Regions from separate parts of the Clostridium sp. CTA-7 genome, predicted to be linked through region 1. Evidence: predicted binding sites of a transcription regulator. Region 1 holds the regulator's gene; the other holds the start of a gene.
What was found. The regulator HrcA, encoded in region 1, represses chaperone genes, less so after heat shock. The targets are predictions, from matches to a motif close to TGTTAGCACTCNNNNNNNNNGAGTGCTAACA.
Positions count from the first base shown of each region.

Region 1 (16,923 bases):
TAAGATTAGATGGTATAACTACAAGTTTTGATGATATTATAAATGCTTGTGAAACTATGCCCTTTATGGGAGAGAAAAAGGTAGTAGTTGTGTATAGAGCAGCTTTTCTAAAAGATAAATCAGATAGTTCGGGAACAAAAATTTATAATGAACTACTTAAATATTTAAAAGATATACCTCCATATACAGTTCTTATTATGTACTATTTGTTTAATGATAAGAGGGATAATCCAAGAAAAAATAATAGGATTAAGTCTTTAGATAAAGTATCTAAAGTTGTACATTTTGATAGACTTAAAAAAGATAGATACTATAAAAAAGTAGAAGAAGTATTTAAGTCATATGGAAAAGAAATAGGCAAAATAGAAGCAAGATATTTTGCAGAGAAAGTTCAAAATAATTTTGATATTATTAAAAGAGAAGCAGATAAAATTATTTCTTATACTGAAGGCAAAAAAATAACTAAGAATGACATAGATAAATTAATAATTAATTCCAGTGAAGATGATATATTCGATTTAGTAGATTTAATATCTCAAAGAAAAGTCGAAAGAGCCATTGATTTGTTAGATGAGTTATTATTAAAGAATGATCAACATATGCTAATTATAACTAATATAGAAAATAACTTTAAAAGATTATATGAGATTAAGATACTAAGTAAAAATGGATATGATGTTAATAGCTTGGCTAGTAAGTATAAATTGCCTACATTTGTATGTGAAAAGATTATTAGTCAATGTAATAAATTTACTGTGAATCAATTACAAAAATTAATGGAAATTTGTTTAGAAACAGAAAACAAATTAAAGTCATCAGGAGTTGACAAGACCATGGAAATGGAGTTTATGCTTTTTAATATATTTATGGTAAAGTAATTATGTAAAATAATAGCCGGTCCAAAGGACCGGCTTCTTATTTGATTACGCCATAGCGTTTAACTTTGCAGCTAATCTTGATTTCTTTCTAGCTACCATGTTCTTGTGACATACTCCTTTTTGAGCTGCCATATCTAATGCCTTAACAGCCTTAGGGAAAAGAACCTTAGCTTCTTCTGCATTGTTTGCAGTAACAGCTGTTTCAAACTTCTTTATAGCAGTTTTTAAAGCTGATTTAATCATTCTGTTTTGAGAAGTTTTAGCTTCTGTAACTTTAATTCTCTTTTTTGCTGATTTAATATTTGCCATTCCAAATTCACCCCCTTAATAATTTTATAGGGTCTCTTTGCAGTTTTGGGGAAATCTGCGTTCGAGTTCGTTTTTAACATACTAGATTATATCATTGAAAGTTTATAAGTTCAAGTATTAAATTATAACATTAAGGAAAAATAAGAAAGAGGTAAAAAAGTTTGGAGGTATTTTTATGGTAAATGTAAGAACAGATTTAGCTATAGAAGCAAAAGATATGTACACAAAGGAAAATAAAAGAGAGTTAGATGGAGTAATTGTAGAAGAAGAACAAGAGGAGGATATAAAAATAACTACAGTAACAATAGAAAGCGATGAAGCAGGAAAAGAACTTGGCAAACCAAAGGGAAATTACATAACTATAGATTTTCCTGAATTCACACATTATGATGGAGAATCTATGGATAAGGTATCAAAAGTTGTGGATAATGTATTAAAAAGATTAGTTAATATGCCAGAAGAAAAAACAGCCCTAGTTGTAGGTCTTGGAAACTGGAAAGTAACTCCAGACGCTTTAGGACCTAAAGTAACAGAGAAGATCATGGTAACGAGGCATTTAAAACAAGTGATGCCAGATGCAATAGATGATTCTGTAAGACCTGTTTGTTGCATATCACCAGGTGTTTTGGGTATTACAGGAATAGAAACAGGGGAAATAGTAAAATCCTTAGTAGATAAAATTAAACCAGACTTAGTTATATGTATAGATGCTTTAGGATCAAGAAAGTTAGAGAGAGTAAATAGAACTATACAAATAAGTGATACAGGAATTTCACCAGGAGCAGGAGTTGGAAACCATAGGATGAAAATAAATGAGGAAGTATTAGGAGTAAAAGTTATTGCAATTGGAGTTCCAACTGTAGTTCATGCTTCAACAATAGCAAATGATACTATAGATTTATTATTAGATGAGCTTATAAGTAAAGCCGAAACAGGAAAAGAGTTTTATAACATGTTGAAGTCAGTAGACAAAGCTGAAAAAAGCAATTTAGTAAAAGAAATATTAGATCCATTTGTAGGAGATTTAATGGTAACTCCAAAGGATGTAGATGCTGTAATTGAATCATTATCTAAAATAATAGCAAATGGAATAAATATGGCTGTACAACCCAATTTAGATATGGAAGATATAAATAAATTTATGAATTAATTAAATAATTTTAATAAAAGTATTAATAATTATGTAACTCCCCTAATATAAATATTATAGAGAAGGGGGAGTTGCCGTTGTATTCATTAAGACAAACTATGCCTAATAAAGAAAAAGCGAAGGGCTTTAGAGGAAAATCTTCCTCCACAAAGTTCAATTTTAATATGGGATATATAATTATCATATTAGGAGTTGTAGTGTTTTTTGCAAGATCTATTGGCGTGATAAATAAATATAATGAAAGAGGTGGATATGCATATGTCCAACTTTTGAATTATGGAATGCCTCTTGTGAAAACTCAAGCGTATGATGAAACAAATTATAGTGAAAATAAAATATCAATTAAAAAAGTTGCATTAGAAGCTTTAGGGTTAAGCAATATAAATGCAGCAGATATAATAGGAAATCAAATAGCTTTATTTAATGATAGTAGCCTAGTAGAAAATGATATGGGTAAGCATCTACCAATACTAAAACCATTTAAGCTTAATGATACTAGCATTACTAAAATGACATCAGAGGAGATAGCAGAGTTAAATAAAGTAAGCCCAGCTTATGATTCAAGTTTAAAGAGAGCCTTGGATAATAGTAAGACAAGAGTTCTTATATTCCATACACATACAACAGAAAACTATTCAGAATCATCTTTAGACACAACAGAGAGCGATTGCAATGTTGTTGGGGTTGGAGAAGTTTTAGCTAAAGAGTTAGAAGAAGGATATGGAATATCAGTAATACATGATAAAACAAATCATAGCGTTGTATATAATGATAGCTATAAGAGATCTAATGAAACTTTAAAAAAATATTTAAATGAATATGGAGACTTTGATCTAATAATTGATTTGCATAGAGATGGTGTAGATGGAGCTAAAGCAGCTACACTTAAAAATTCATATACTATTAATTTAAATGATCAAAATTTAGCGAAAATGATGTTTGTAATAGGTGAAAATAGTGCGACTTACGAATCAAATAAAGCGTTAACAGATGAGCTAAATGGAATTGCAAATAAATTATTCCCAGGACTTATGAAACCTACTTATGTTTATGAAATTGCAGCAACTTCAATTAATCAAGGATTAAGTAAAAATTCTTTATTAATAGAGTTTGGATCAAATGTAAATGCTTCTCAAGAAGCTAGATTAAGTGCAAAATATATGGCAAGAATATTAGCAGAGCATCTAAATAGATAATTGAATAAAATTTAGTAAATATGAGCATCCTTATAGATATTAAAAAACTAGGGGGTGCTCTTTTGTTTAATAAAAAAGTTTTAATTGGAACAGTAATATTTTTTTTAGTAGTATTTATTGGTTTTATACAAATTAATATAGTAAATACTAGAGCTTTATCACCAATAGGTAATGGAGAAGATAACTATGAAATAGTTAAAGAAGAATTTGGAGAAGATTTTGAAGAGTTTATAAAAGATAATGCAGAAGTTAAAATATATAAATCAAATGATGAAAATGAAAGTCCAACTATAAAAATAGGTGAAAAAGATCTTAGGATAAATACTAATAATCCTATAACTAATAAATTTTATATGTTAGGTAGTAGTATATACAATTCCTTTACTAGTATAAAGAATAAAATTAATGGGAAAATAAAAGGGAATAATGATGAAAATAAAAATAGTGAAGAAAAGAATAGTAATAATGAAAATAGTTCAATAAATACCAATAAAGATAAGCTGGATAATATAGTAGATGATTTTTTGGAAAATCAAGTTAACTATAGTAATTAACATATATTCATAACTTCACATTTATATTGACATATATCATATCCTTTATGATATAATTTACCTTGATTTAATTATAATGGGGGTGAAGTGACTATTAGCTTAAAATAAGGTAATAGTTTTATATATGAGTAGTAATAGACAAAAACATATTAGAAATTTTTCAATAGTTGCCCATATAGATCATGGGAAGTCAACCCTAGCCGATAGATTATTAGAAGCCACAGGAACTCTTACACAAAGAGAAATGGAAGAGCAAATTCTTGATAATATGGAAATAGAAAGAGAAAGAGGAATAACTATAAAGTCTCAAGCTGCAAGACTTATATATAGAAGAGAAGATGGAGAGGAATATATATTAAATTTAATAGATACTCCAGGACACGTAGATTTTACATATGAGGTTTCAAGAAGCTTAGCTGCATGTGAAGGCGCGGTTTTAGTAGTTGATGCTACTCAAGGTGTTCAAGCACAAACTTTAGCCAATTGTTATTTAGCATTAAATAATGACTTAGAAATAGCACCAGTAATAAATAAAGTTGATTTACAGTCTGCAAGACCTGATGAAGTTAAACAAGAAATAGAAGATATTATAGGAATAGAGGCAGAAGATGCTCCAATGATATCTGCAAAAACTGGTTTAAATATAGGTGATGTTTTAGAAACAGTAGTAGCAAAAGTACCAGCACCAGATGGAGATGAAGATGCACCTCTTAAAGCACTAATATTTGACTCTTATTATGATAGTTATAAAGGTGTTGTTTCTTATGTAAGAATTTTTGATGGAGTAGTTAAGCCTGGAACTAAGATTAAGTTAATGGCTACTAATAAGGTTTATGAAGTAACAGAAGTCGGAGTATTTACTCCTAAGACTTTACCAATATCTGAATTAAGAGCTGGAGATGTTGGGTATATTGCTGCATCCATTAAAAATGTAAGGGATGCAAGAGTTGGTGATACTATAACAGAAGCTGATAGACCAATAAAAGAAGCATTACCCGGATATAAACCTGCAGTTCCAATGGTTTATTCAGGTATTTACCCTGTAGATGGAGCAAAATATCAAGAATTAAAGGACGCATTAGAAAAACTTCAAATAAATGACGCTGCTTTAAGTTTTGAGCCAGAAACATCTATAGCTTTAGGATTTGGTTTTAGATGTGGATTTTTAGGTTTATTACATATGGAGATAATTCAAGAGAGAATTGAAAGAGAATTCAACTTAGATATTATTACAACAGCTCCATCAGTAATATATAAGGTAATAAGAACTAATGGAGAAGTAATAGAACTTACTAACCCAACCAATCTTCCAGAAGCTACAGAAATAGAGTATATGGAAGAACCTATAGTTAAAGCAAGTATAATAGCACCATCTGATTATGTTGGAGCTGTAATGGAATTATGTCAAGAAAGAAGAGGAACTTTCATTGATATGCAATATTTGGAAGAAACAAGAGTTTCAATTAATTATGATATACCTTTAAATGAAATAGTATATGATTTCTTTGATACATTAAAATCTAGAACAAGAGGATATGCATCATTAGACTATGAATTTAAAGGATATACACAAACTGAATTAGTTAAGCTTGATATAATGTTAAATGGAGATGTTGTAGATGCCTTATCTATGATAGTTCCAAGAGAAAAAGCATATGAAAAAGGAAGAGGAATAGCTGAAAAGCTAAAAGAAATAATTCCAAGACAAATGTTTGAAGTTCCAATTCAAGCAGCAGTTGGATCAAAAATAATAGCTAGAGAAACAGTTAAGGCAATGAGAAAAGATGTTCTAGCTAAATGTTATGGCGGAGATATATCAAGAAAGAAGAAACTATTAGAAAAGCAAAAAGAAGGAAAGAAGAGAATGAGGCAAGTGGGATCAGTTGAGATACCACAAGAAGCATTTATGGCAGTACTTAAAGTAGATTAATAAATTTAAATATCAAAAAGGCTAAGCTCAATTAAAGAGACTTAGCCTTTTTCGTAGATAACTATAAGAGTAAGGTGGTAATATTATACTTTATTATATTAAAAATAGTATTGTTTGTTCATGAAATATAAAACTATTTTAAATATATATTTTCTATATAAGAATATAGTGTTGATAAATCATAATTACTTGCAATTGATTTTAAATAAGGAATAAATCTATAGTTATCCATTTCTATAAACTTAGAGACTCTAGGATTTATTCTAAAATAATTAGATTTTAGAAACTCCTTACAATACATATTTTCTAAATCAGACATACCATCCATAAGAAGTGATAATAAAGGTGATTTCATCTTAGTAAATGGATGAAAAGACCATTGTAATATTCCCCATTTTTCTGTTTTTCCCTTAATTCTTTCAGGACTATCACCAGTACCTATAGAAAGTAGTCTTATTTGTTTAAAATCATAGGTATTACCAAATGCTGAAAGGGTAGCTAATAATGAAATAGCAGTAGGTGAGTTAGCAATTACTCCACCATCTATAAAGTCCTTGTATGATGGAAAGTATGTAGGAGCAGCTGAACTTGCTAGTATTACATCCTTAACACTAAAGTCAGAAGTTGAATTTTTAGAAAGATTATTAAAAAAAACTGGCTCCCAAGATGGTTTATTAACTCCCTTTACATCAAAAGCAGGAATGAAAATATATTTCTTTAAATCACTTATTTTAAGATTATCGCTAAAATAATTTGAAATAATATTTTTTAAGTTAGTATTACTAAATTTTGGCCTAATTAAATTAAAGTGAGATGGTGAAAATATTTTTTTTGCTACAGGAATGCTATACAAGTTGTTTAAATCTTTAATAGAGATATTATTAGCTAAGAGAGCAGCTATTATTGAGCCTGTAGAAGTACCAGTAAACAAATCTATTTCATCTAAAAAGCCAGGATATTTATGACAAACTCTAGAGAGAATTTCAACGCTTAAAGCTCCTTTAATACCACCACCATCAAATGCAAGTATCTTAAAAGTTTTCAAAATAAATGCTCCTCATAAATTAATATATAATTAATTTATTCCAAATTATTTTTATTGCTAGTTATATTTATAAATAAAATTCTTTACTTAATAAATATATTTTGTAATTAAATTTTAGAATTATAAATATATATAAATTGTATAAAATTTTAGGTGAGGTGGATTTATGTTAGAGGCTAATTTAAGAGATATAAAAAAGAAAGGGAAAACTTTAAGGAATTTAGGAATGGTAACAGGTACTCTTAAAAGAAAGAATGGAGAAATATGTTTAATATCAATGATTGGACATAAGCTAGAAACATATCTTTTAAGAAATGGTTTAAAATCAAAAATTCAAATGAATTTTGAAAACAATATAATAAATACAAGAATAGATAGAGTTCAAAAAGATGTAATATTTCATAATGTAATCAATATAGATTTAGTAGAAGTATAGAAAATAGGAGAATAGATTAACATGTTTAATCTATTCTCCTATTTTTAGCTTTAAATTTTTGTTTAGTTATGTATAATAGCAATAAAGAGAAATTTAGTTATAGAAAGAGTGATAATAAAATGAAAAATTTAAAGGAAATATCCCTTTATATACATATACCTTTTTGCAAACAAAAATGTTTTTACTGTGATTTTCCATCATATGCTTCAATAGATTATCTTAAGGATGATTATGTAGAAGCATTGTGCAAAGAAATAAATGAAAAAGTAAAGGATTATAAAATAAAAAGTATATTTATAGGTGGAGGAACTCCATCATATTTAGAAACGCATCAAATATATAATTTACTAAAAACAATAAGTAACCTTAACTTAAATAAAGATATAGAGTTTACAATGGAGTGTAATCCAGGTACCTTAGATGAAGAGAAATTAAAAACTATGATAAATGGCGGAGTAAATAGAATAAGTATGGGGTTACAAGCTGTTCAAAATTCTTTATTAAAAGATATAGGAAGGATACATAATTTTAAGCAGTTTGAAGAAAATTTCAAATTAGTTAGAAAGGTTGGATTTAAGAATATAAATGTAGACTTGATGTTTGGATTACCAAACCAAAGTGTAGATGAATGGATAGAATCATTAGAAACTATAGCAAAATTACAACCAGAGCATATATCGTCATATAGCCTAATTGTAGAAGAAGGTACACCGTTTTATAAACTTTGGGAAAGGAATAAATTAATACTTCCATCAGAAGAAGAAGAAAGAAGTATGTATTCAATTACTAAGGAAATATTAAAAGAGTATGAATATAATCAATATGAAATATCAAATTACTCTAGAAGGAGATATGAATGTATTCATAACAAGGTTTATTGGAAATGTGAAGAGTATTTAGGAGTTGGTTCAGCCTCAAGTTCGTTTATAAATGGAAAAAGGATAAAGAATATAGAAGATGTAAAATCTTATATAGAAAAGATTAATAAAGGAGAATCTATTGTTGAGGAAGAGTTTCAAAACTCACAAAAGGATGATATGGAAGAATATATGTTTATGGGACTAAGAATGATGGAGGGAATAAATATAATTAAATTCAAAGAAGAATTTGAAATAGATATTAACAGTATATATAAAGATGTTATAGATAAAAATATAAATAAAGGACTGCTTACATTAGAGAATAATAAATTAAGGCTCACTGAAAAGGGAGTGGAGTTATCAAATGGTGTTATGAGTGATTTTATATTATAAAATGGTTTATATAGAAAAATTAAGAATGTAATAGAAAAATTAAGAAAAATAATAATAATTTAATATATTGAAATTATATTATTTAATTTATACTTTTATGAAATTGACAAAAAAGCTAATAAGGAATATATTGATATTGTAGTCATTAGCACTCAGTAATAATGAGTGCTAACAGATAGAGGTGATGTTATGGCTATTGATGAAAGAAAAATAAAAATACTTCAGGCTATCATTAATGACTATATCATGACAGGTGAACCTGTTGGTTCAAGAACAATAGCTAAGAAATATGATTTAGGAGTTGGGTCAGCTACAATAAGAAATGAAATGGCTGATCTAGAAGATATGGGGTATCTAGAACAACCACATACATCTGCAGGTAGAATACCTTCAAATAAGGGGTATAGACTATATGTAGATAAGCTAATGGAAACTGGAAGGTTAACTCGCGAAGAGGAACTAAAAATTAAGGAGTACATTATAAATTCAGCAATGTATGAGGTTGATAAGATAGTTAAGAAAGCTTGCTCATTGTTATCAGAGCTTACTAATTTAACTACAGTAGTGCAAACTCCATCTGTAAGAAGTAGTTATATAAAATCTATTCAATTACTTACTATTGACAGTCATAATTTGGTTTCAGTTATAGTAGCAGACAGTGGAGTTATTAAGAATCACAGAATAAGGGTAAATAATATGCCAAGGCCTGAAACTATTCAAATGATAAATGAAGTCTTAAATTTAAGGCTAAAAAATTTAACAATTGAAGAAATTAACTTAGAAGTAATAAACAATCTTAGAATGGAATTGAAGGGTTTTGATGAAGTTTTTAATGGAATACTGCCAGCTTTATATGAAACCTTGAAAGAAGCAAATAATACAGAAGTATTTGTTGAAGGTACAACAAATATATTTAACTATCCAGAATACAACAATATTGAGAAAGCAAAAGAAATCCTTTCTCTTATAAATGATAAGGATAGTTTAATAGATTTGATAGAGCCGGGTAATGATATTACCATTAGAATAGGCGAGGAAAATTATTTTCCTGAAGCTAAAGATTGCTCTATAATATCTGCTGAATACTCTTTAGATGGTAGACCAATAGGAAAAATAGGACTAATTGGACCAAAAAGAATAAATTATTCAAAGGTTATTGCCATTATGGGGCAAGTTATGAAAGAGTTAAATAAAAGCCTAAGAAATCAAATTATAGAATAAAAGAGATGAGGTGTTGTTGTGGAAGATAACAGAGAAGTGAGAGAAGATTTAAAAGATGAAGCAATTGAAACAGAAAAAAATGAAGATATAAATTCTACTGTTGAAGCAGAGGCAGATGAATCTTCAGATGATATAGTTGAAGAAATCTTAGAAGAAAAAAATGATAAGGAAAATGAGCTAGATATTATGAGAAAATTAAAAGACGAAAATAAAAAACTAAGTAACGAGCTAGATTCTTTAAAAGAAAGATTGCTTAGAATATCAGCCGAATATGAAAACTATAGAAAAAGAACAACTAAAGAAAAAGAAGGTATTTATACAGATGCTTGTACAGATGTATTAAAAGAAATGATACCAGTATTAGATAATTTAGAGAGAGCTATAGCAGTAGATGGAAACGTAGATGATTTAAAAAAGGGTATTGAAATGACTATAAAAGGATTTAAGAACTCTTTTGAAAAATTAGGTGTTGAAGAAATAGATTCAACTGGAGAGTTTGATCCAAATCTTCATCAAGCGGTTATGCATATAGAAGATGAAAATTTTGAAAAGAATTCTATAGCTGAAGTATTCCAAAAGGGATATAAAAGAGGAGATAAAGTAATTAGATATACAGTAGTAAAAGTAGCTAATTAATATTGATATAAACAAGTCTATAAATTGAAAAGATATAGTTTTTAGGAGGAAATAAATTATGGGAAAAATAATAGGAATTGATTTAGGAACAACAAACTCATGTGTAGCTGTTATGGAAGGTGGAGAACCAGTAGTAATAAGCAACTCAGAAGGAGCAAGAACTACACCTTCAGTAGTTTCATTCCAAGCAAATGGAGAAAGATTAGTAGGTCAAGTAGCTAAAAGACAGGCAATTACAAATCCTGATAAGACAATAATATCAATTAAAAGACATATGGGAACAAACTATAAAGTTGATATAGATGGAAAAGATCACTCACCACAAGAAATATCAGCAATGGTACTTCAAAAAATTAAAGCTGATGCAGAAGCTTATTTAGGAGAGTCAGTAACTCAAGCTGTTATAACAGTTCCTGCGTACTTTAATGATTCTGAAAGACAAGCAACTAAAGATGCTGGTAAAATAGCAGGTTTAGAAGTTTTAAGAATAATAAATGAACCTACAGCTGCAGCTTTAGCATATGGTTTAGATAAAATGGATACTAACCAAAAGATATTTGTTTATGATTTAGGTGGTGGTACATTTGACGTATCTATCCTAGAATTAGGAGATGGAGTATTTGAGGTTTTATCAACAAACGGAGATACCAAGCTAGGTGGAGATGACTTCGACCAAAGAATTATGGATCACATAGCAGATACATTTAAGGCTGAAAATGGAATAGATTTAAGAAGTGATAAGATGGCACTTCAAAGATTAAAAGAAGCTGCTGAAAAGGCTAAGATTGAATTATCATCATCAATGCAAACTAACATTAACTTACCATTTATAACAGCTGATGCAACAGGTCCAAAGCATATTGATATGAATTTAACTAGAGCTAAATTTAATGAGTTAACTCATGACTTAGTTCAAAGATCAATAGAGCCAATGAAGAAAGCATTATCAGATGCAAATCTTTCATTAAGCGATATAAATAAAATAATATTAGTTGGTGGATCTACAAGAATTCCAGCTGTTGTAGAAGCAGTTAAGAACTTTACTGGAAAAGAACCATCAAAGGGAGTAAATCCAGATGAATGTGTTGCTGTTGGTGCAGCTATTCAAGCAGGTGTATTAACAGGAGAAGTTAAGGATGTATTATTATTAGATGTTACTCCATTAACATTAGGAATTGAAACTTTAGGTGGAGTTGCTACACCACTTATTGAAAGAAATACTACAATTCCAGCTAAAAAGAGCCAAACATTCTCAACTGCAGCAGATGGCCAAACATCAGTTGAAATTCACGTAGTTCAAGGTGAAAGACAAATGGCAGCTGACAATAAGACATTAGGTAGATTTACTCTATCAGGTATTGCTCCAGCTCCAAGAGGAATTCCTCAAATTGAAGTTACATTTGATATAGATGCAAATGGATTAGTTAAAGTATCAGCTCTTGATAAGGCAACTAATAAAGAAGCAAATATAACTATTACAGCTTCAACAAACTTAAGTGATTCTGAAGTAGATGCAGCAGTTAAGGAAGCAGAAAAATTTGCTGAAGAAGATAAGAAGAGAAAAGAAAAAATAGAAGTTAAAAATAATGCTGACCAAGTAGCTTATCAAACAGCTAAGACTTTAGAAGAGCTTGGAGATAAGGTATCAGCAGAAGACAAGGCTAAGATACAAGCTAAGCTTGATGAATTAAACAAGGTTAAAGATGGAGAAGATTTAGAAGCTATAAAGAAAGCTATGGATGAATTAAATCAAGAATTCTATGCTATATCATCAAAGATATATGCAGATGCAAATGCTAATGGAGCAGCAGGAGAAGGATTTGATCCAAATAATATGGGCGGAGCAGGTGCAAGTCAAACTCCACATGATGATAATGTAGTTGATGCAGACTTTGAAGTTAAAGACGATAAATAGTTGTAACTTATTATTCTAATATATATAATATATGAGGGAAGGCTTGAGTCGTCTTCCCTTTTATAAAGTTTAAAATTAAAAATGGTGGTGAAGTAGATGGCAAATAAAGACTATTATGCATCCCTTGGAATTGAAAAGGGAGCTTCAGATGAAGAAATAAAAAGAGCCTTTAGAAAGCTAGCTATAAAATATCATCCTGACAAAAACCAAGGTGATACAGAAGCAGAGGATAAGTTTAAAGAAATAAATGAAGCTTATCAAGTGCTTTCAGATCCAGAAAAAAAAGCTAGATATGATCAATTCGGAAGTGTAGATTTTGATGGAAGTGGATTTGGTTCAGGTGGATTTGGTGGCTTTGACTTCTCAGAAATGGGAGGCTTTGGAGATATATTTGATAGCTTCTTTGGTGGCGGTGGTGGAAGAAAAAGAAATGGACCACAAAGAGGTGCTGATTTAGAATACACAGTTAATTTAACATTTGAAGAAGCTATATTTGGTGTAGAAAAAGAAATTTCTATAAATAGAAGCGAAAAATGTGAGTCATGTAAAGGAAGTGGAGCAAAAACAGGTACTTCTGCAAAGACATGTCCAACATGTCATGGTCAAGGGCAAGTTAGAGTACAAAGGCAAACTCCATTAGGAAGCTTTGTTAGCACATCAACTTGTAGTACATGTGGTGGAAGTGGTAAAGTTATAGATGAGCCATGTACAACATGTCATGGAAAGGGAAATGTTAGAAAAAATAGAAAAATAACTGTGAATATTCCAGCTGGAGTTGATACAGGAAATGTAATGCCACTTAGAGGCCAAGGAGATCATGGAACTAATGATGGCCCAGCAGGAGATTTATATGTTAGAATTAATGTTACTTCTTCTAAAAAGTTCACAAGAAAAGGAAATGATATATATATAGATGCTCATATTTCTATGGGAAAAGCAGCATTAGGTACTGAAATAACTGTTGCAACTGTAGATGGAGATGTAAAATATATAATTCCAGCAGGAACACAATCAGGAACCTTATTTAGATTAAAAGGAAAGGGCGTTCCAAGAGTAAATTCATCAGGAAGAGGAGACCAATATGTTAAGGTTATAGTTGATATTCCTAAGAATTTAAATGAAAAGCAAAAAGAGGCTTTAAAGGTATTCATGGAATCTTGTGGAGAAAATATGGGGGAAGGAACTACCCATAAAAAAGGATTTAAAGATTTATTTAAATAAAAGGATTAGCATTTGCTAATCCTTTTTTCTTTAATGGATATAAAATAAAGAGTTTAAAAATTTGAATTTATATTAAATATTTTTATAAAAATTTTTACATTATAGATAATTAATATTTACAAATAATTATTATCGTATATAATAGAGATATATAATTTTATGAGATTTTGTAAAAGATAAAATAGAAATCTTAAAGCGAGGAGAATGATAAAATGAAAACAGTTAAATTTCAAGGATCACCTATAACATTAGAAGGAAATATATTATCAGTTGGAGATAAATTTAAAGATTTTTCAGTGGCAACAAATGATTTAGGAGAATTTACTTTAAAAGATACAAAGGGAGCAAGAGTGTTTTTAACAGTACCATCAATTGATACTCCAGTTTGTGATATGGAAGTAAAAAGATTTAATAAAGAAGTAGATAATTTAAATGGAGTAACTTGTTATACAGTATCAATGGATTTACCATTTGCTCAAGCAAGATGGTGTGGCTTAGAAGATGTAGAAAAAGTAAAAACTTTATCTGATTATAAAAGCAGAAGTTTTGGAGAAGCTACAGGAACATATATTAAAGAATTAGGTTTATTAACAAGAGCATCATTTGTTGTAGATTCAAATGATAATGTAACATTTGTAGAATACTTAGATGAGATTACAAGTGAACCAAGTTATGATAAAATTTTAGAAGCAGCTAAAGCAGTAAAATAGCAAAATAATATAAAATGCAAATTAAAAGTATTTGGTTAATCCGGATACTTTTAATTTTTATAATTTTATTTAAAAGGACTTAATTACTTTAGCTTAATATATAGACAGAAAGTTAACATAAGTGTAAAATAATAAATTAGTCAAAGTATGTTTGAAAGGACTGATTTAAATGCAAGGAACTTGGATAGAGGTTAGAGTTATAACTAAAAGTGAGGCACTAGAACCTGTTTCAGGAATATTTTATGGATTAGATTGTAAAGGGGTTGCGATTGAAGATCCAAATGACATATTAGAAAGAGAGCAAGGGCCATTAACTTGGGATTTTGCAGATATAAATGTATTAGAACATAAGGGCGAGGTTGCTGTTGTTAAAGCTTATTTTTCAGAAGAAGATAATATAGATGAAATATTAAAGTATATAAATGAAAAAATGGATGAACTTAAAGAACTTGGAATTGATACAGGAGTAGCTAAAGTAGAAAGTGAAAAAATGTTCGAAGAAGATTGGGCTAATAACTGGAAAAAGTATTATAAGCCAACTAAGATTGGAGAAAAAATAGTTGTAAAACCTATATGGGAAGAATATAATCCACAGGGAGAAGAACTAGTAATAGAACTTGATCCTGGCATGGCTTTTGGAACAGGTACCCATGAAACAACAAGAATGTGTATTCAATCTTTAGAAAAGTATGTAAAAGAAGATAGTACCGTTTTTGATGTTGGATGTGGATCAGGAATACTTGCTATAGCTGCAGCAAAACTTGGTTCTAAAATGGCTGTTGGCGTTGACTTAGATCCTGTAGCTGTTGAATCTGCTAAAGAAAATGTTGGATACAATAATTTAGAAAATATACAAATACTATATGGTAATTTAGTAGAAGTAATTGATGGAAAAGCTGACATAGTTGTCGCTAACATAATAGCAGAAGTTATATGTATTTTAACAGAAGATGTTAAAAGGGTTCTAAGTAATAATGGATACTTTATTACTTCAGGAATAATACATGACAGGGTAGATATGGTTACTAAGAAGCTTGAAGAAACTGGCTTTGAAGTGGTAGAAATAAATAAAGATGGGGAATGGAACTGTATAGTTGCCAAAGTAAAGTAGTTTTAAGGAGAATGAACAATGCATAAATTTTTTACTCCTAAAGAAAATTTTATAGATAAGCAAGCAAAAATTTTAGGTGATGATGTAAAACATTTATATAAAGTACTAAGGCTAAATGAAGGGGATAAAATAGTTTTAAACAATTGTACTGGTGAAGAATTTCTAGCTACTATATCATTAATAACTAAGCAAGAAGTAATAGTTGATATAGAAGAAAAACTTCAAGTAAACAATGAAAGCAATGTAAAAATATATTTATTTCAAGGATTACCTAAGGCTCAAAAGATGGATTTGATAGTTCAAAAAGGTACAGAGCTTGGAATTACTGAGTTTATACCAACCTTAACAGAAAGAGTTGATATAAAGCTAAAAGGAGATTTTAAAAAGCTAGATAGACTAAATAGAATTGCCTTAGAAGCTGCAAAGCAAAGTAAAAGAAGCTTAGTTCCTAAAGTAGTAGATCCAATAAGTTTTGAAGAAGCATTAGATAAAATGAAGAATTTAGATATAGTTATAGTTCCATATGAAAATGCTGAAAACTTTGGAATAAAAACTTTATTTAATAAGACTAATATTGATATATCTAAAATTAATACTGTTGGAATATTAGTTGGTCCAGAAGGTGGATTTGAATTAGATGAAATAAATAAACTAAAAGAAAATGGTGCTTATATAGTAACTTTAGGAAGTAGAATTCTTAGAACTGAAACAGCAGGTTTTGTAGCTACTTCTTTAGTTCAGTATGAGCTAGGAGATTTAGGAGGAAATTAATAATGAAAGTTGCATTTTCTACATTAGGCTGTAGAGTTAACGTATATGAATCAGAAGCAATGGCTGAGAAGTTTATAAGAGAAGGCTATGAAGTTGTAGATGCTAGTGAAGCAGCTGATGTATATGTAATAAACACTTGTACTGTCACTAATATGGGTGACAAAAAATCAAGACAAATTATAAGTAGAGCAAGAAGATTAAATGAAGGCGCTATAATTGCAGTTGTTGGGTGCTATTCACAAATAGCGCCTAAAGAAGTTTCAGAGATACCAGGTGTAGATGTTGTTCTTGGAACTAGGAACAAAGGTGATGTAGTTTACTATGTTAATAAAGCTAAAGATGAAGGTAAATCACAAGTTCATGTTGAAGGCGTACTTAAAAATAAAAAGTTTGAAGAGCTTAATATAGAAGAATATCAAGATAAAACTAGAGCTTTTTTAAAGATACAAGATGGATGCAATAGATTTTGTACATATTGTATAATTCCTTATTCAAGAGGATCAGTTTGCTCAAAGGATCCTAAGAAAGTATTAGAAGAAGTTAATAAACTTGCTGAACATGGCTTTAAAGAAATAATTTTATCAGGG
Region 1 is NZ_BAAAAV010000002.1:410,011-426,933, forward strand. It holds gene holA (DNA polymerase III subunit delta) at 1-878, shown strand, start outside; gene rpsT (30S ribosomal protein S20) at 924-1,187, opposite strand; gene gpr (GPR endopeptidase) at 1,363-2,337, shown strand; gene ACYUEX_RS04970 (stage II sporulation protein P) at 2,415-3,533, shown strand; gene ACYUEX_RS04975 (hypothetical protein) at 3,596-4,087, shown strand; gene lepA (translation elongation factor 4) at 4,212-6,017, shown strand; gene ACYUEX_RS04985 (patatin-like phospholipase family protein) at 6,151-7,062, opposite strand; gene ACYUEX_RS04990 (hypothetical protein) at 7,229-7,498, shown strand; gene hemW (radical SAM family heme chaperone HemW) at 7,618-8,751, shown strand; gene hrcA (heat-inducible transcriptional repressor HrcA) at 8,941-9,972, shown strand; gene grpE (nucleotide exchange factor GrpE) at 9,991-10,608, shown strand; gene dnaK (molecular chaperone DnaK) at 10,667-12,523, shown strand; gene dnaJ (molecular chaperone DnaJ) at 12,620-13,744, shown strand; gene tpx (thiol peroxidase) at 13,957-14,454, shown strand; gene prmA (50S ribosomal protein L11 methyltransferase) at 14,624-15,565, shown strand; gene ACYUEX_RS05030 (RsmE family RNA methyltransferase) at 15,584-16,336, shown strand; gene mtaB (tRNA (N(6)-L-threonylcarbamoyladenosine(37)-C(2))-methylthiotransferase MtaB) at 16,339-16,923, shown strand, end outside.

Region 2 (16,923 bases), on a different contig from region 1:
AATAACTGATCCTTCCTTTTCATCAAATGCATTATTTTGAATATCTCTTACTTTATTAAAATCTATTTGATTATTAACAGTTCTAACAACGGTTTTCCCGTCATATAAATCCTTAAAACCTGTAGAATCCCCCATAGCAAATACATTTCTTGCAAATTCACTTTTTTGATTATTTATTACGTCTAAATCTTCTTTACTTATATTTGCTTTTTGAATAGTACCATCCATCTTAATGCTTGCCCCTACTGAATGTATATTCCCATTAAGATTTACTCCCCCTTGTTTTAAAGAATAATCATTAGACTTAGAATAATAGTCTTCAAAATATTTAGCCTTCATATTTGCTGACTTATCTCCATTGATACTTTCTAATAAATGAAGTGGGTTATAATATTTTAAAGTAACATTACTACCTAAATTATTTACATCTGTATAAGCTAAATAGTTCCCTTTTACTGCTATAGATTCACCAGTTTGATATTTATTACCTTTATCATCAGTTGCATTTAGATATGCAACTCCCATAATATAAGAATCCTTATCTACTGTTATTTTAGATGTATTACTTAGATCATTTACGATAATACTACTTGAATTTAATGCTTTTTCAGCTGTATCCACTTCTGTTGTCTTATCATTAATTCCATAAAAATTATTTTTAATCAATATACTACTTTTTATAGCATTTAATGCTAAGTCATTATTTACAACTACGTCTTTTTCAAAAGAAATATTATTACTCTCTGAAATGGTTGAATTTATAGATTTTCCTACATAAATATTTCTTGCATATATATTTTCATTTACAGATGATTCTTTTTCTACTTTATTTTTCAAATGAAAAGTATTAGCCGTGTATATATTTCCATCAATATTAAACTTTGTATTTTCTAAGCTTATTCCACCATTATATTTATCAAAAGTAAATGCTGGATTATCTAAATTGCTAGGATTACCTTTTATCCATATATCCCCTTTTATATCAAGGTTACCTTCTGAAACAGTCATATTTCCATCTGCTGTTATCGCTTTACCATCAAATACAGGGTATATATTTATACTAGTTATTTCCGAATTATAATCTGGTGCCTTTACTGTAAATTCTGTAGAAACTGTTTTTTTATTTCTAAGTGTTCCTTCTTTTGTTTCAAAAGTAGAATTAACTTTTACTTTAATATTATCTATAATATTTCCACTCTTATTTACAACATACCCGCCTTCAGGTATTTCTATTATTATATTAGGATCTATTCCACTTGAAGTGTACTCCATAGCATCATTAGATATAGATTTTATATATTTCTTACTTGTTATTAAATATTCTAAAATATACACTTCCTTTGAGTTACCTTTTAAATTTAAAGTCTCTTTTTTAGATAGAAATTCATAGAATTTTTCTTTAAATAATTTATTTAAATTTTCCTTTCGTCTATCTTCTTCCTTTGTATTAGTGAATTCTTTTTTAACTTCATTATCTGCATATTTTATGGCTTCTTGTGAGGTTTTTATTATTATGTTTTCTACTATATCCAGACCTGAATCTGCTTCATAAAGATTTTGAAGCTTCTTACTTTCATTTATTCTCATTTTATAGTCATTGGCTGTAACAGCTAATATTGTTGTTCCTGTTGTAAAAATAATTGCCATAACTATAACTACTATCATAAAGGTTGAACCTTTTTTCTTTTTTCTTTTTTTCACCTCTTATTCACCACCAATAAATTTATTTTATATTTATGTTTTTGCTTGAGTTACCTTCAAATAAGACTTTATTACTTTTGTCTTTAACTGTTACCTTGTACTTATACATATCTGCAATTAAGCTTTCTTCTATTTCATTTTCTTCATATAGCATCACATTGCCCTTACTTGATGTTACATTTAACTTATCAAAAGAATTATTTTCCTTAACTACATGTATTTCTATAAACTCTTCTGTATTATTTTTTATATCAACATTGATATTTTCACTAAAACTATTTCTAATATATAAAAGAACCTTATTATTAATCGCTTCTTTCATTGTAGTATCTATTATTGGACTCTTATTATTTTTACTATAAACCCTTAAGTTTAGGTTGTTCGAACCTTTATTTAACTCAACTATTAAATCTCCATTAACTGATGAAACGTTATTTTTATCTGAATCTAATTCTATTTTATTTATATTATCTTTTTTTAAAAAATTAAGCTTAAAGTCTGCATCATTATTTTTATCTAAATTATCTGTATCGCTATATTTAAAATTAGAATCTTGAGTTATCTCAACATCAACCTTATAAAATTCTTCATTTTTACTTGAGTCTTCTGAAGTAGCTCCATATATAGTTCTTTTAAAGCTTCCTATAAACTTATTCTCTGATAAGCTCTTTTTTTCTATTTTATCTCCATCCAAAAGCTGAAAATACTTTACTCCAGTATCATCTTTTAATGTTATTTCATCATAAGCTTTTAGTTCTTCTAAAACCTTTTGCCCTATGTAACTTGCCTTTTGTTTATGTTCCGCATCTTTATTAGTTTTTAAGCTTGAAATTACCAAACCTGATAAAGGTACTACTAATATTGATAAAAGGGTAACACTAATGATTACCTCAATTAATGTCATCCCTTTTTTTGCTTTTAGTTTTTCTTTTTTCATATTAAACACCTACTTTTTAGTAACATTCACAGTGTTACCTTCACTTGTTACTGCAACTCTAGGATTTGAAGAATCGTCATCTTTAACTATTATTTCAACCTTTTTAGATGTATTATTTATAACTTTTAATTTTATTCCTGAATTATCTGAACTTCCTACTCTTTTTTCACTTAATATTTCAAGAACTATATTTTCTGATTTTAACTTAAACTCTTTACCTGTTTCTGAATTTTCTTTAGGATAATATGAAGATGAAGTTTTATATTTATAATAAGTTTTTCCTCCTTCTTCATTAAAGACTATTTCTACTTCTTCAGTTTTATCATTATCTGAGTATATATAACTTTCCCTTGAATCATCTTTAGACTTTCCTATTGTTACTGTAGGTAATTCTGAAGATGATGATCTAAGCATCATAGCAAAATCATTAATATCTTTTTTATCTTTTTGCTCTTCTATAGTTGAAGAGTATGCTCCACTTGCTGCTCCATTACTAAATAAAATTTCTTTTCCATATACATTGTTTAATGTCCATATTAGATATTCCATATCTGTATCTGAGAGCTTAGGAACTGCATGGAATTCTAAATTCATAACTCCAGTTAACTCTTCTTGAGATTTTGATGATATTGATATATTTGTAATTACAACTTTTCTTTCATAGTTTTGTACTAACTCAATGAATTTTTTTAAATTTCCATAGCTTCCTGAGAAGTTTATTGCAACCTTAAGTTGTTCTGATGTTGCTCCACCTTCTTGATTTTTAACCTCTTGCTGATCTTGTCCAGAATTTTCTGTTGTATTGCTTGTATTGTTATTAGAATTACTATTTTCAATGTTTTTAACTTCTTTTCCATCATATTCATCAGCTATTGGCTTTAACGAGCTTTCTGGCTTTTTTACTTCTTTAGATATCATCTTTTCTACTGGTGATACTTCTATTGGACTAAAAGCTATATTTCCTTTAAGTCCACTATCACTTAAAAGCTTGTCTATCTCAATTATTATCTTCTCTTGTAAAATAGTTGGATATAACTTTTGTGATTTATCTAAAACAGTTGATTTTAATATTTTTAGTTCCTCTTCTTTTGAGTCTAACTTTGCTATTGCCGCCATTACTTCATTATATCTTTGCTCAACTTGATTTTTTTCATTTCTTTTTACATTTAGCTTTTCAACTTGATTTTTATAAATAAATTGATAGTAAACAAAGCACACTAATACAGTTATTAAAATACCTAATAAATATTTTTCTCTTTTACTTATATTCATACTACTCAACATCCTTTAATACGCATTTTATATCAAAGGTATACTGTCCATCCCCTGATATTCCACCAATATATACATCTTGTATATTATTTAGCTTCTTTAAATTATGCTCTATTTCCCCTATTGCAACTCTACTTGTTGAAATAGCCTGAATAGAAATTTCTGTATTAGTTATGTTTATGCTATTAAAAGTTACTTCTGTTGGTAAGCTGGAGCTTAGTTTATCTAATAAATTAGTAGTTACTACTTCTCTAGTTTTCAAAGCACCAACTATTTTATTTAACTCTATATCATATCTTTTTAAGATATCACTTTTTCTACTTATATCATCCCATTTAGTAATTTTCTCTTTTATATCTTCTTGCTCTAATTTTTCATTATAGCTCTTAATTTTTCTATTAAGTAAAAATAAGCTTGTACTGTTCCAAGCTAAGGTTCCTAATATAACAACTGCTAGAAAGCCTGTTAGGGAGTAAACATAAATATTTTTATTTTTTTGTTCCTTTTTTTGCCCTTGGTAAGGGGTAAAAAAATTCATATCTTTTACCATATAATGTTCCTCCTTATAACCTTATAATTGCGCCTATGGCATTTAAGTATTCTCCAAGATTTTCATTAGTTAATTCCTTGGATGTAAATTCTATATTTCTAATTTCTTCAATTTTATGAACATTAGTATTTAACCTATTTTGAATATATGTACTTATATTAGTTAAATTAGAAGTCCCACCATATAAATATATTTTATTTATTACATTACCAGATTTGTTGCTATAGAACTGAAGTATTCTTTCTAGCTCTTCTAATATATCATCAACAGCTTTTTTTATAGTTAAATTGGAGATATCATCTTCTTTAATGTTTAATAAATTTCCATCCTTTATCTTTATAGATTCTGTTGATTTTATTGACATATTTAAGCTTTGGCTTAGGGCATAATCTATATTATCTCCACCAGATTTTATCATTCTTGTAAAATCTAATTTGCCATTTTTAAATATTGCCACACTAATAGAGGTTGCTCCCATATCAATAAAAGCAACAGTACCTCCTATAACTTGTCCATCATTTGATGTGTACTCTGAATAATTAGCTAATTTATTTATTGAATTATAAGTAACATCTAATGCATATGGATTTAAATCTAAAGAATTTATTATATTATAATAAGCAATAGCCATTCTTTCTGGAAAAGAAGTTACATTAACCTTTAGCTTTGCTCCTGAATCCTCAACAATTTTGTCTAAAACTATAAATTGAATTATATAATCATCTAAGTTTATAGGTAAATATTGTTGTATTTCATATCTAATTACAGTCTCCATTTCTTCTTCTTGAACTACAGGTATTAAAATATCTCTGTTTATTATTGAAGAAGAGTTAGTTGTAAATATAACATCCTTAGCCTTTATGTTATTTTCCTTTATTAGAAAATCTAATACATCTATAACACCTTGAGAATTTATTATCTTACCATCAGCTATACATCCTTCTGGAGTTGTAATTTCAATAGCCTTATTTAAAATAACCTTACCTTTTTGATACTTTCCTTCTACTAGCTTTATATAATTAGTTCCTAAATCTATAGACAAAACTAATTTTTCTCTTTCCTTAATTCTTATTTTCTTTTCAACTTTATTTACTTCATAAGAAGAATTTACATCATTAGATTTTTCCTTTTTAAAAAGCTTACCAATATCTTTTACATCCATACTTCCTATATCTTTTAGCTTTGATAAATTGAATTTACTTTTTTCCTGTGACATTTTCTCACCTCCGGAGTTTAGTTGATAGTTGATAATTAAAAATTAATAGAAGTAAAATGCAGAGGTCATCTACATTTTACTCTTTAATTAATATTACATTCTTGTTATTGTTTTGCTGTAGCATCTTTTAATTCTGGGAAGAACTCCTTAGTTCCTGCTTTTACAGTTACTCCACCGTCAGCCTTAACTTGAACTACGAAATTAGCTGCTGCTGAAACACTTTTTGGTGTTGGTACATTTTGAAGATATTCTTCAATCTTATCTGCATCTGTTGGAGTTGTAGTATTCTCTCTCTCATTATTAAGTGTAATTCCATCTGCAGCTGAAGGTAATGTTAATTTATCTTCTGCAATCAATGAACTTACTGCATTTGCTATTGTCTTAGCATTTGCTAAATCTGATTTTTCATTTGCATTCTTTCTTACTTCACCAAACTTAGGAATTGCTAGCGCTGCTAATATAGCTATAATAGCTATAACTATAATAAGTTCAATTAAGGTAAACCCTCTCTTTTTCTTTTTGTTGTTAGCATTTTTAATCATAATAAAATCCTCCTTTTATTTTTGCTTTATATTAATTTTTAAATATAAACCTATTTATATTTTGCGAAGCAAAATAATATACAATTAAGGAAAAATCCTTAAAAAAATTTTAAACTAGAATCGCTTTGCGATTATATAACCCTAAATTTTACATAGCAAAACATCATCTTTTCAATTCTACATATCCCTATTTTTACCAACTATGGTTATAAATATACTGTCGCTGATAAATAGAATATGTGTAGTAAACATATAGCGAGCAGCTAGAAGTACTTGCTGAAAAAAGATCAAAATCCTACATTTGTGTGTACATATCAAACATTGGAAGCATTATTGAAATTACTATACCTCCAATAACTATCCCCATAACTACTATTAATAGTGGTTCTATAAGCGCTGTTGTTGTTTGAATAGATTGTTCAACTTCATCATCATAAAAATCTGCTGTTTTGTTTAATATGTCATCTAAGGAACCTGACTCTTCCCCTATTTTTATCATTGAAGATAGCATTTTAGGAAAAATATCATTTTCTCTTATTGGTGAACTTAATCCATCTCCTCTTACAACTCTTTCTCTAACCTTCAAAATGGCATCTTCTGCCACTTTATTTGCTAGCACTCCTGCAACTATTGGAAGAGCGTGCACTAAAGAAACTCCAGATGCTATTAAAGTAGATAAAGTTCTTGTAAATCTTGAAACTATTATTTTTTTATTTAATGTCCCTATTATAGGAAGCTTTAACTTTAAATAGCTAATTCTTAAAATCCCACTTGAACTTTTTTTGTAAATATTAAATATTAACACTATAATGATTATCGATATCAATATTAGAAATAAATTATTACTTAAAAACCTGCTTGTCCCAAGCATGATTCTAGTTATTAAAGGAAGTGTTATTCCTTCTCCTTCAAACATCTCTATAAAGGTTGGCATTACAAATGTCATTATAAAAACAACAGCTGCTATAGCAATTACACTTAATATAGCTGGATATGTCATTGCTGATTTTATCTTATTATTAATTTTATTTTCTTTTTCAAAATGCACCGACATTCTAAGCATCATTTCATCTATATTACCACTAACTTCTCCTGACTCTACCATACTTATTAAAAGCTGTGGAAAAACCTTATTATGCTTTGCCATTGATTCTGATAAAAGCTCTCCCTTTTTAACATCATCCTCAATTTTTGATAGTATATCTCTTAATTTTTTATTTGGAATTTCATTAGATAAAATATTTAAACAATTAGTTATAGGAACTCCTGCATCTAGCATAGTATAAAATTGCCTACATAAAATGGCCAAATCTTTTGTTGTTATTCTATCTAAAAATTTAAACTCTATAGACTTACTTTCAACTACCTCTTCAATCTTTAAAGGATAATATCCACTTGAAGCTATCATATTTATTACTTCTTCTTTCGAACTACCTTCAAACTTCCCCTCTATCTTAGTTCCATCTGCCTTCATAGCTCTATATTTAAAAATTTTCATAACTTCTTATCACCCCTTATATATCCTTTAGTAGTGTTATAGTGGCAAGTTCCTCTATAGTTGTTACTCCTTCTAAAACTAGCCTTTTACACTCTTGTGCAAGAGTTGTCATTCCATGCTTAATCGATATATCTTTAAGAATATTAGAATCTCTAGTTTTATTTATTATGTCTCTATGCTCTCTTGTTATTTCCATTATTTCATATATACCGATTCTTCCAATGTATCCAGTATTATTGCAATGTCCACAACCTTTACCCCTATATAGTTTTAAATGCTCATTATCTTTTCCATTAAATATCATCTTTTCATAATCAGAAGCTATGTATTCTTCTTTACAATTAGGACATATTTTCTTTACTAGCCTTTGAGCTATTATCCCTGATATAGATGTTGCCACTAAGTAAGGTTCAACTCCCATATCAACTAATCTAGTTATTGAAGATGGTGAGTCATTAGTATGAAGAGTACTTAAAACTAAGTGACCAGTTATAGCTGCTTTAATTGCTATTTGTGCAGTTTCTTCATCTCTAACTTCCCCTATCATCACTATATCTGGGTCTTGTCTTAATATACTTCTAAGACCATTTGCAAAGGTTAATCCAGCTTTGGTATTCACATTAACTTGATTTACACCACTTAATGTATATTCAACTGGATCTTCTATTGTAACTATGTTTACATTGTTTGAATTAAGTTCACTTAAAATTGTATAAAGTGTTGTTGATTTTCCACTTCCTGTAGGACCAGTTACTAGGACTATTCCATTAGGGCTAGCTATTATATTTTCTAGCTTTTTAAGATTTTCTTTACTTAAACCAAGCTTTTCTTTGCTAACCTTATAATTATCTCTATTTAAAATTCTTATAACTATTTTTTCACCACTTACAATTGGAAGGATAGATACTCTAAGATCTACTTCCGCATTTCCAACTTTAGTTATTATTCTTCCATCTTGTGGAAGTCTTTTCTCAGCTATATTTAGTCCTGCAAGAATTTTTATTCTAGTCACTAATGGTGCTAAGCTTTCTATCCCTAAAGTATTTATTGTAGTAAGTTCTCCATCTATTCTATATCTTATTCTTATTTCCTTTTCATATGGTTCTATATGTATATCTGATGCTCTCATTTCAACTGAGTTTCTAAATAATTGCTCTATCATTTTTACAACTGGAGCATTTTTTACATCATCAAGTTCTTCTATATCTAAAGCTATACTTTTTGACTCTAATGCTTCTTTTAGAAGTTCTTCTGCTGCTTTACTTACTTCTTCGCTACTATAGTTTATTTGAACGAATTTTTTTATATCATTTTTGGGTGCAATAAACACCTTTACATCTAAGCCTGTAGATATAGAAATATCATCTATAGCAAAAATATTTAATGGATCAGAAAGTGCTACCATTATTTTATCTTCTTCAAAGCCAAATGCTATTAAATTATACTTATCACATAAATTTTGAGGTACTATCTTAATAGCTTTTTTGTCGAAATTTATATCGTTTAAATCTACTTTTTTTATTCCAGTTTGTGTTTCTATGGCATCTATAATGTCTTCTTCGGAAACAATTCCGCCTTCAATTAAAACTTCTCCTAATTTTTTACCTAAAATTTTTTGAGATTTTAGCGCACTTTGAAGCTGAAAAGGAGTTATCTTATCTGCTGCTACTAAAATATCCCCTAATCTTTTCTTTTGAACTATAGCCATAAGCTCCCCCTAAATTTAATTTCCTTCTAAAAAAAATTTCCTTTTTTGTCCATTTACCTCATATTTTAATATTAATATAGCTTTCTTCCTTTTGCAATCAGAATATTAATTTTAATTTAACTTACTTTTCACCAAAAAAATTTTAAATATAATGACAATAACTCATTCCCTAAAAACATATATATAATAGTAGCAATAGCTATATATGGTCCAAAGGCAATTTCTGCTTTCTTATCTTTCAACTTAAATAAAAGTATTAGTGAAGCCACTATTCCTCCTAATAGTATAGCTATAAACAATGTTGTTAAAACACCTTTTACTCCTAGAAATAAGCCACAAACTCCTGCTATTTCAGCATCTCCTTCTCCCATCCCCTTCGTAATTATAACTATTAGATATATAATTCCAAAACCTAAAATACCTCCAAATAAATTATTTAAAATATTTATATGGCCAATATACCATGCTATTAATATATAAATAGCTCCTAAGACTACACCAAATATTGTTGTAGATGAATATACATATTTACTTTCTAAATCTATAAATGAAATAACAATTAGCAGAGAAACTAACAAACTAAAAAATATAAAATTTAATCCTAATCCATATTTAATAAATAATAAAATATATAAAAAACCATTTAATAATTCTACTAAAGGATATTTTAATGATATTTTTTCACTACACTTTCTACATTTTCCCTTTAAAAATAAATAACTAACTATAGGGATTAAATCAATCCATTTTAGTTCATATCCACAATTGGTACAATGAGAAGCTGGAAAAGCTATAGACTCCTCTCTTTGAATTCTATATATACATACATTTAAAAAGCTCCCTATACATAACCCTATTATAAATACAAATAATTCCATAATTATCCTCCTTAAATTTGTGAAGTTGACCTAGTTTTAATTCTACATAATGTTAATATATTCCTTTAGATATATAAATTTATAAAAAATAAATTAAGCCAAGATATTTTAATCTCGGCTTTAATCATTTTTCTATTATTCTTAAAAAATTCCCTTTTTTATCTATCTCAAAATCCTTTTCATAATTAGCTATCTTTTTTGCATCCTCTATATTTAAGTTATTTATTCTATTTAAGTCATCTGAATTGCTTATGTACTTATTTATAGATTTTGCCTTTTCTCCACTTTCACTTAGTATACTTGCTACAGAATCACTATTTGAAAACTTAATTTTATCACTTATTTCAGCTGTTTCTACTGCCATGACAAACTCTCTTATAATTGATTTTACTTCCACCTTTTTAGAGTCAACTATATATTTATTAAAATTAGGTACTAATATACCCGCTAATATTCCTATTACAACTAGTACTGTTATTATTTCAATTATAGTAAAACCATATTTTTTCTTCTTTTTCCTCGTATTATAATTATTATTCATATCAGTACCTCCAAGTATGATTTTAAAAACTATTATAATATTATTTACTTTAAGATTTTTTTAATTCATATAATTAATTCCTACTGTATAGATTATAATATTATAATACACTTAAAATCAATAAAAAAGTGGATATATATAAGTTTACTTATTCCGTCACTTCTCTCCAATTCAAGGCAAACTTACATATGTCCACTTGAAAACTGAAGGAAGGAAATTATAAAAATTTATCTACAGAATAAAATTTTTATAATTCCCTAAAGAATAAAAAAATAGAGAACTTAGAAATCTAAGTTCTCTATAGATTAGAATTTTAATACATTCCGTCCATTCCCATTCCTGGTGCTCCTGGCATTGGAGTTTCTTTTTGAGGAATGTCAACTACTGCAGCTTCTGTAGTTAAGAATGTTGATGCTACTGATGCTGCATTTTGAAGAGCTGATCTTGTAACCTTAGTTGGATCTACTATACCAGCTTTAATCATATTAGTGTAATTTCCTTGTAATGCATCATAGCCCATTCCAACTTCTTTATTTTTAACATTTTCTATAATAACTGAACCTTCAACTCCTGCATTAGTTGCTATTTGTCTCATTGGTTCTTCTAAAGATCTTACTATTATATTTATACCAACTTGTGTATCTGATACATCTGAAGTTATCTCTGCCACTTTATTTATTATATTTACATAAGCAGCTCCACCACCTGGTACTATACCTTCTTCAACAGCTGCCTTTGTTGCTGCTAAAGCATCTTCAATTCTTAATTTCTTTTCTTTTAACTCTGTTTCTGTTGCTGCTCCAACCTTAATTACTGCAACTCCACCTGCAAGCTTTGCTAATCTTTCAGTTAATTTTTCTTTATCAAATTCTGAAGTTGTTTCTTCAACTTGAGCTTTTATTTGCGCTACTCTTTCTTTAATAGCTTCGCTACTTCCTTTTCCATTAACTATTGTAGTATTTTCCTTTGTAACCTTAATACTTTCGCATTGTCCAAGCATATCAACATTTACTTCTTTTATGTCTATACCAAGTTCTTCTGATATAACTGTTCCACCTGTTAATATAGCTATATCTTGAAGCATTTCTTTTCTTCTATCTCCAAAACCTGGTGCTTTTACAGCTACACATGTGAAGGTTCCTCTTAATCTATTAACTACTAATGTAGTCATTGCATCGCCTTCAACATCTTCAGCTATAATAAGTAGTTTTCTTCCTGATTGAACTATTTGTTCTAAGATTGGAAGTAACTCTTGAATGTTTGAAATCTTTTTATCCGCTATAAGAATTAATGGGTTATCTAAAACAGCTTCCATTTTTTCAGTATCTGTTACCATGTATGCTGATACATATCCTCTATCAAATTGCATACCTTCAACTACATCTAATTCTGTTCCCATTGACTTTGATTCTTCAACAGTTATAACGCCTTCATTTCCTACTTTTTCCATAGCATCAGAAATTAATTTACCTACTTCTTCATCATCTGCTGATATTGCTGCGACTCTAGCTATATCTTCTTTTCCATTAACTGGCTTTGAAATGTTTTTTATTTCTTCAACAGCTTTATCTACTGCCATTCTTATACCATTTCTAATTAGTATTGGATTTGCTCCTGCTGTTACATTTTTTAAACCTTCTCTTATTATAGCTTGTGCTAAAAGAGTTGCTGTTGTAGTACCATCCCCTGCAACATCATTAGTTTTAGTTGCTACTTCCTTAACTAATTGAGCTCCCATGTTTTCATATGGATCTTCAAGTTCTATTTCTCTTGCTATAGAAACTCCATCGTTAGTAATAAGTGGTGATCCAAATTTTTTATCTAAAACTACGTTTCTTCCCTTTGGTCCTAAAGTTACCTTAACTGTATCTGCTAGTGTATCAACACCAATTTGCATTGATCTTCTTGCATCTTCACTAAACTTAATCATTTTTGCCATAATTAATTCCTCCCTTATTCAACTATTGCCAAGATATCATCTTGTTTTAAAATAGTATATTCTTCTCCATCAACTTTAACTTCTGTACCTGCATATTTTGAATAAAGTACTTTATCTCCGACTCTTACTTCCATAGCTATTCTATTTCCATCTACTATAGCTCCTGGTCCGACTGCTACAACTTCTGCTTCTTGTGGTCTTTCTTTTGCAGTTCCTGTTAAAACTATTCCACTCTTAGTTGTTTCTTCTGCTTCTAACTTCTTTATTACTACTCTATCTGCTAGTGGTTTAATGTTCATAAAAAAATCCCTCCTATTTATACCTCTAATAATAATTCTCTTTATTAGCACTCATCATATTCAAGTGCTAATAACTTTATAATAATGTTTTGCTTTGATTTTTTCAAACGCTACTTCATATATTATTACCCTGTATATAATAAATATTACCACTTTTCATTAATTATTTTATATTTCCTCACTCTTTTACTTATTTTCTTTTAATTTCATATATGTCCATATATTATTTAATAATGATTATATTTGAATTTGTTTCTTTTACATAATACTTCAAAAACATCCAATAAATTGTATCTATCATTGTTACACTTATATTAAAAAATATATAAGAAAATATATTAAAAAATGGATAATAAAAACACTAATGCTATCTTATGCTCAATATCAAAATCTGTGAATTTTAGCTTTACTAGTTAGAATATGGCTACCACTCTCGTAATATATCTTATAAGTACATAATATTTTAAAATATAATATAACGAGGTTTATATCATATAACGTAAAATGTTATTATCATATAAAAACCTCGTATATATTAACTAATTTATATTTTTATATTTAATTTATCTTTCTAAGTCTATATTCTTATACTCATCAAGATTATCATTATCTATAACTGACTTTTTAGTTGCTTGTGCATTTATTTTATTAAAAATACCTTTAGATTTAAAAGGAGTAACTAGTGCTCCTGCACCATTTATACATCCTCCTTCGCACATCATACCTTCAATAAAGTTTCCTTGCAGTTTTCCTATTTTAGCCATAGTCATAGTTTTCTTTATTTCTATTCCGCCAGATACTTTAACAGGATTAAAGTTAACTTCTAATCCTTGACTTCTTATATAATTTTCTATAGCAGCTGTTAACCCACCATGAGCTCCAAATCCTCTTCCATATATTGATGCATCATCAACTATAGTATCTTCACACTTTTCAACTTCTATATCAAAAGCACTAAATAAAGCTAAAAGCTCTTCAAAAGTTATAACATAGTCAACAGCATCCTTTACTGACTCTCTAACTGCTTCGCTTTTTTTAGCAGTACATGGCCCTATAAATACAACCTTTGCATCTGGATCATTATGCTTTATAAATCTTGCTGTTGCAATCATTGGTGACACAGTTCCTGATATCTTTTCAACTTCTGTAGGAAACATTTTTTCCACATAACTTAGAAAACCAGGACAGCAGGAATTTGTCATGTAATTTTGACCTTCTTCTAATCTTTCTATAAATTCACTACTTTCATGTACAGTTACTGCATCTGCTCCACAAGCTGCTTCTATCATATCTACAAATCCTAGCTTTTTAATTGCATTTTTAATTTGTCCATATGATATTTTCGCCCCAAATTGTCCTGTTATAGCTGGAGCAACTACTGCATACATCTTTCTACCTCTTGCTAGTCTCTTTGATATTGGAACTATCAAGCTCTTATCTGAAATAGCACCAAAGGGGCATGCACTCATGCAGCTTCCACAATTAACACATGTTTCTTCTTTTATCATAGCTCTTCTATCATCTGGATCTATATCTAAAGCACCCGTAGGACATACTCTTTTACATGGTCTCATAACTTCTGCAATAGCATTATAAGGGCATGCTTTTTTACACATTCCACATTCCTTGCAAATTTCTTGATTTATATATGCTCTTCCAGCTACGTAAGTTATCGCATTAAAATTACAAGCTTCATTACATTTGTGAGCTAAACAGTTTCTACAAGAATCTGTAACACTATATTTATTTATAGGACATCTATCACAGGCAGCTTCAATAACATATATTATTTGATCGTCCTCTTTAATATCAACAAATTCATCATCTATATTATCTCCATTAGCTAAATACCCTGCTGCTAATTTTGCTCTCTCTAAAACAATAGCTCTTTCCTTATATACACAGCATCTATACATAGCTGTTTCCCCTTTTATAATCTCATAAGGAATTTTTTCTATTGATTCTGTTGTTAGATTACCTTCCTTAGCCAACTTAGCTACTTCTGTCAAAACCTCATGCTTAAGCTTTTTTAACTGAGTTTCAAATTGAAACATACCAAAATCCTCCTATATAAATAAATTTAAACCAATATTCCCCAATACTATTATAACAGTTAATTAATTCCAATTAGCTTTATTCTAAATATTCAGAAAACTGTCTTGGTAATTATAAAGGACATGTCTAAGTGCATGTCCTTTATTAAAAATAATTTATATTAGAAAGTCTTTTTCTTATTCTTCAACAGCATATAAATAGTCGTCTATATATTCACCTATTCTATCTTTTAATAAATCCTCTGCTGTTGGATTTAATATTCCATCCCTAACCTTTTTATATTGTTCATGCATAAATTGACTTATAATAGTCATAGGTATTTCTATACCTTCTAAATTGCTCATTAATTTTTCTAAAGCAAAGTTTACCTCATCCTTTGGCATATAGTATCTAGCTCTATCAGATAAACTATATTTTCTTTCTAGCTTAATTTTATCTCCTGTTCCTGAATAGTGATTTATCCAGTCTTTAGTTTCTTTAAGCATACTAAAGTCTAATATTTCAATAAAATTAGACAACTCTACATCTGGATTATATCTTAATAATTCATTTTCTATAAGATTTAATGCAAATATACCTTCTCTAAAACCAAAAGTTAATGCTGGTCCAACTTTTAATATTATAAATCCATCTTCTACCATTTCTCTTAATGCTTTTGGAGTTTGATAATCTGTTGAGTGAGCTTCAAATATTAATTGAGGATAATCCTTTAGTGCATCTATTAGCTCTTTAGCTTCTTCCCTATTATATTTCCATACATAATCACTACTAAACTCAACTCCTGGTTGAACAACAACACCTATTACATATTGCCATGCTTCTCCTACTCCAAAGCTTTCAAAAGCTACTTTAAATGTTTCTACAGTGTTCTTAAAGCCTTCTACGCTAGTTACTTTAGGACCTTCTTCCTCTTCTTCTACTTGCGCTCCACCTGGTATAGGAACTTCACTACCTATTATATAAACTGGATGAATGGCATCTTCATCTTTTTCTTTTAACTCTAAATATGCTTCTTCTGCTATTTTACATAATACAGATGCTCTATTTGCTATTAAACTATCGTCAAATAAACCATTTTCAATATCACCTCTTAAAGGCATGCTAGTGTCTAGATGAATTTTAGTAAATCCAGCTAAAACATATTCTCTAATTAAATTCTTAGCATTTTCCATAGCTTCTCTCGGATCTATATTTTTCCAAGTTAATGGTCCTAAATGGTCTCCCCCTAAGATTATTCTTTCTTTTGGGAATCCTACTTCTTCAGCTATTTTATAAATATACTTAACGTAATCTTTTGGTTTCATTCCTGTATATCCACCAAATTGGTCAACTTGATTTGCAGTTGCTTCTACTAGTAAAGGCATATTTTTGTTTAAAAGTTTTTCCATTGAAGCTTCAATTACATGCTTATTTGAACAACAAACTGAAAATATTCCAACATTTTCTCCACTTTTATATCTTTTTACAATTTCCTTCATAGGATGTACCATCTTATCACCTCTTAAAATTCTCTTAATGTCTCTTAACATTATGAAAGAAAATAATATTCTAGCTCTTGCTTTCATATTATCTTCTTTCGTATTTAATATATTATTTTCTTTTAAATATTTAAATTAAGCTTTTCCATTACTTCCACAAACCATTATTTTGTGAGCAACTATTTTCTTCATAGCTTCTTTACCAGGAGCCATATATTTTCTTGGATCATTAGCATCTGGATTTTCAATAAAGTATTTCTTTACTGCATCAGAAAATGGTATTTTTAAATCTGTTGCTACATTAACTTT
Region 2 is NZ_BAAAAV010000001.1:27-16,949, reverse strand. It holds gene ACYUEX_RS00075 (hypothetical protein) at 1-1,701, opposite strand, end outside; gene ACYUEX_RS00070 (type IV pilus modification PilV family protein) at 1,724-2,638, opposite strand; gene ACYUEX_RS00065 (hypothetical protein) at 2,648-3,910, opposite strand; gene ACYUEX_RS00060 (PilN domain-containing protein) at 3,912-4,460, opposite strand; gene pilM (type IV pilus assembly protein PilM) at 4,474-5,676, opposite strand; gene ACYUEX_RS00050 (prepilin-type N-terminal cleavage/methylation domain-containing protein) at 5,781-6,218, opposite strand; gene ACYUEX_RS00045 (type II secretion system F family protein) at 6,514-7,716, opposite strand; gene ACYUEX_RS00040 (GspE/PulE family protein) at 7,733-9,424, opposite strand; gene ACYUEX_RS00035 (prepilin peptidase) at 9,553-10,302, opposite strand; gene ACYUEX_RS00030 (type IV pilin protein) at 10,427-10,843, opposite strand; gene groL (chaperonin GroEL) at 11,157-12,782, opposite strand; gene groES (co-chaperone GroES) at 12,797-13,081, opposite strand; gene ACYUEX_RS00015 (4Fe-4S dicluster domain-containing protein) at 13,645-15,135, opposite strand; gene ACYUEX_RS00010 (class II D-tagatose-bisphosphate aldolase non-catalytic subunit) at 15,313-16,626, opposite strand; partial or broken gene ACYUEX_RS00005 (class II fructose-bisphosphate aldolase) at 16,750-16,923, opposite strand, start outside.
Region 2: a site for HrcA is predicted at 13,124-13,154, ahead of groES (co-chaperone GroES). Genes of this name have one in related genera too.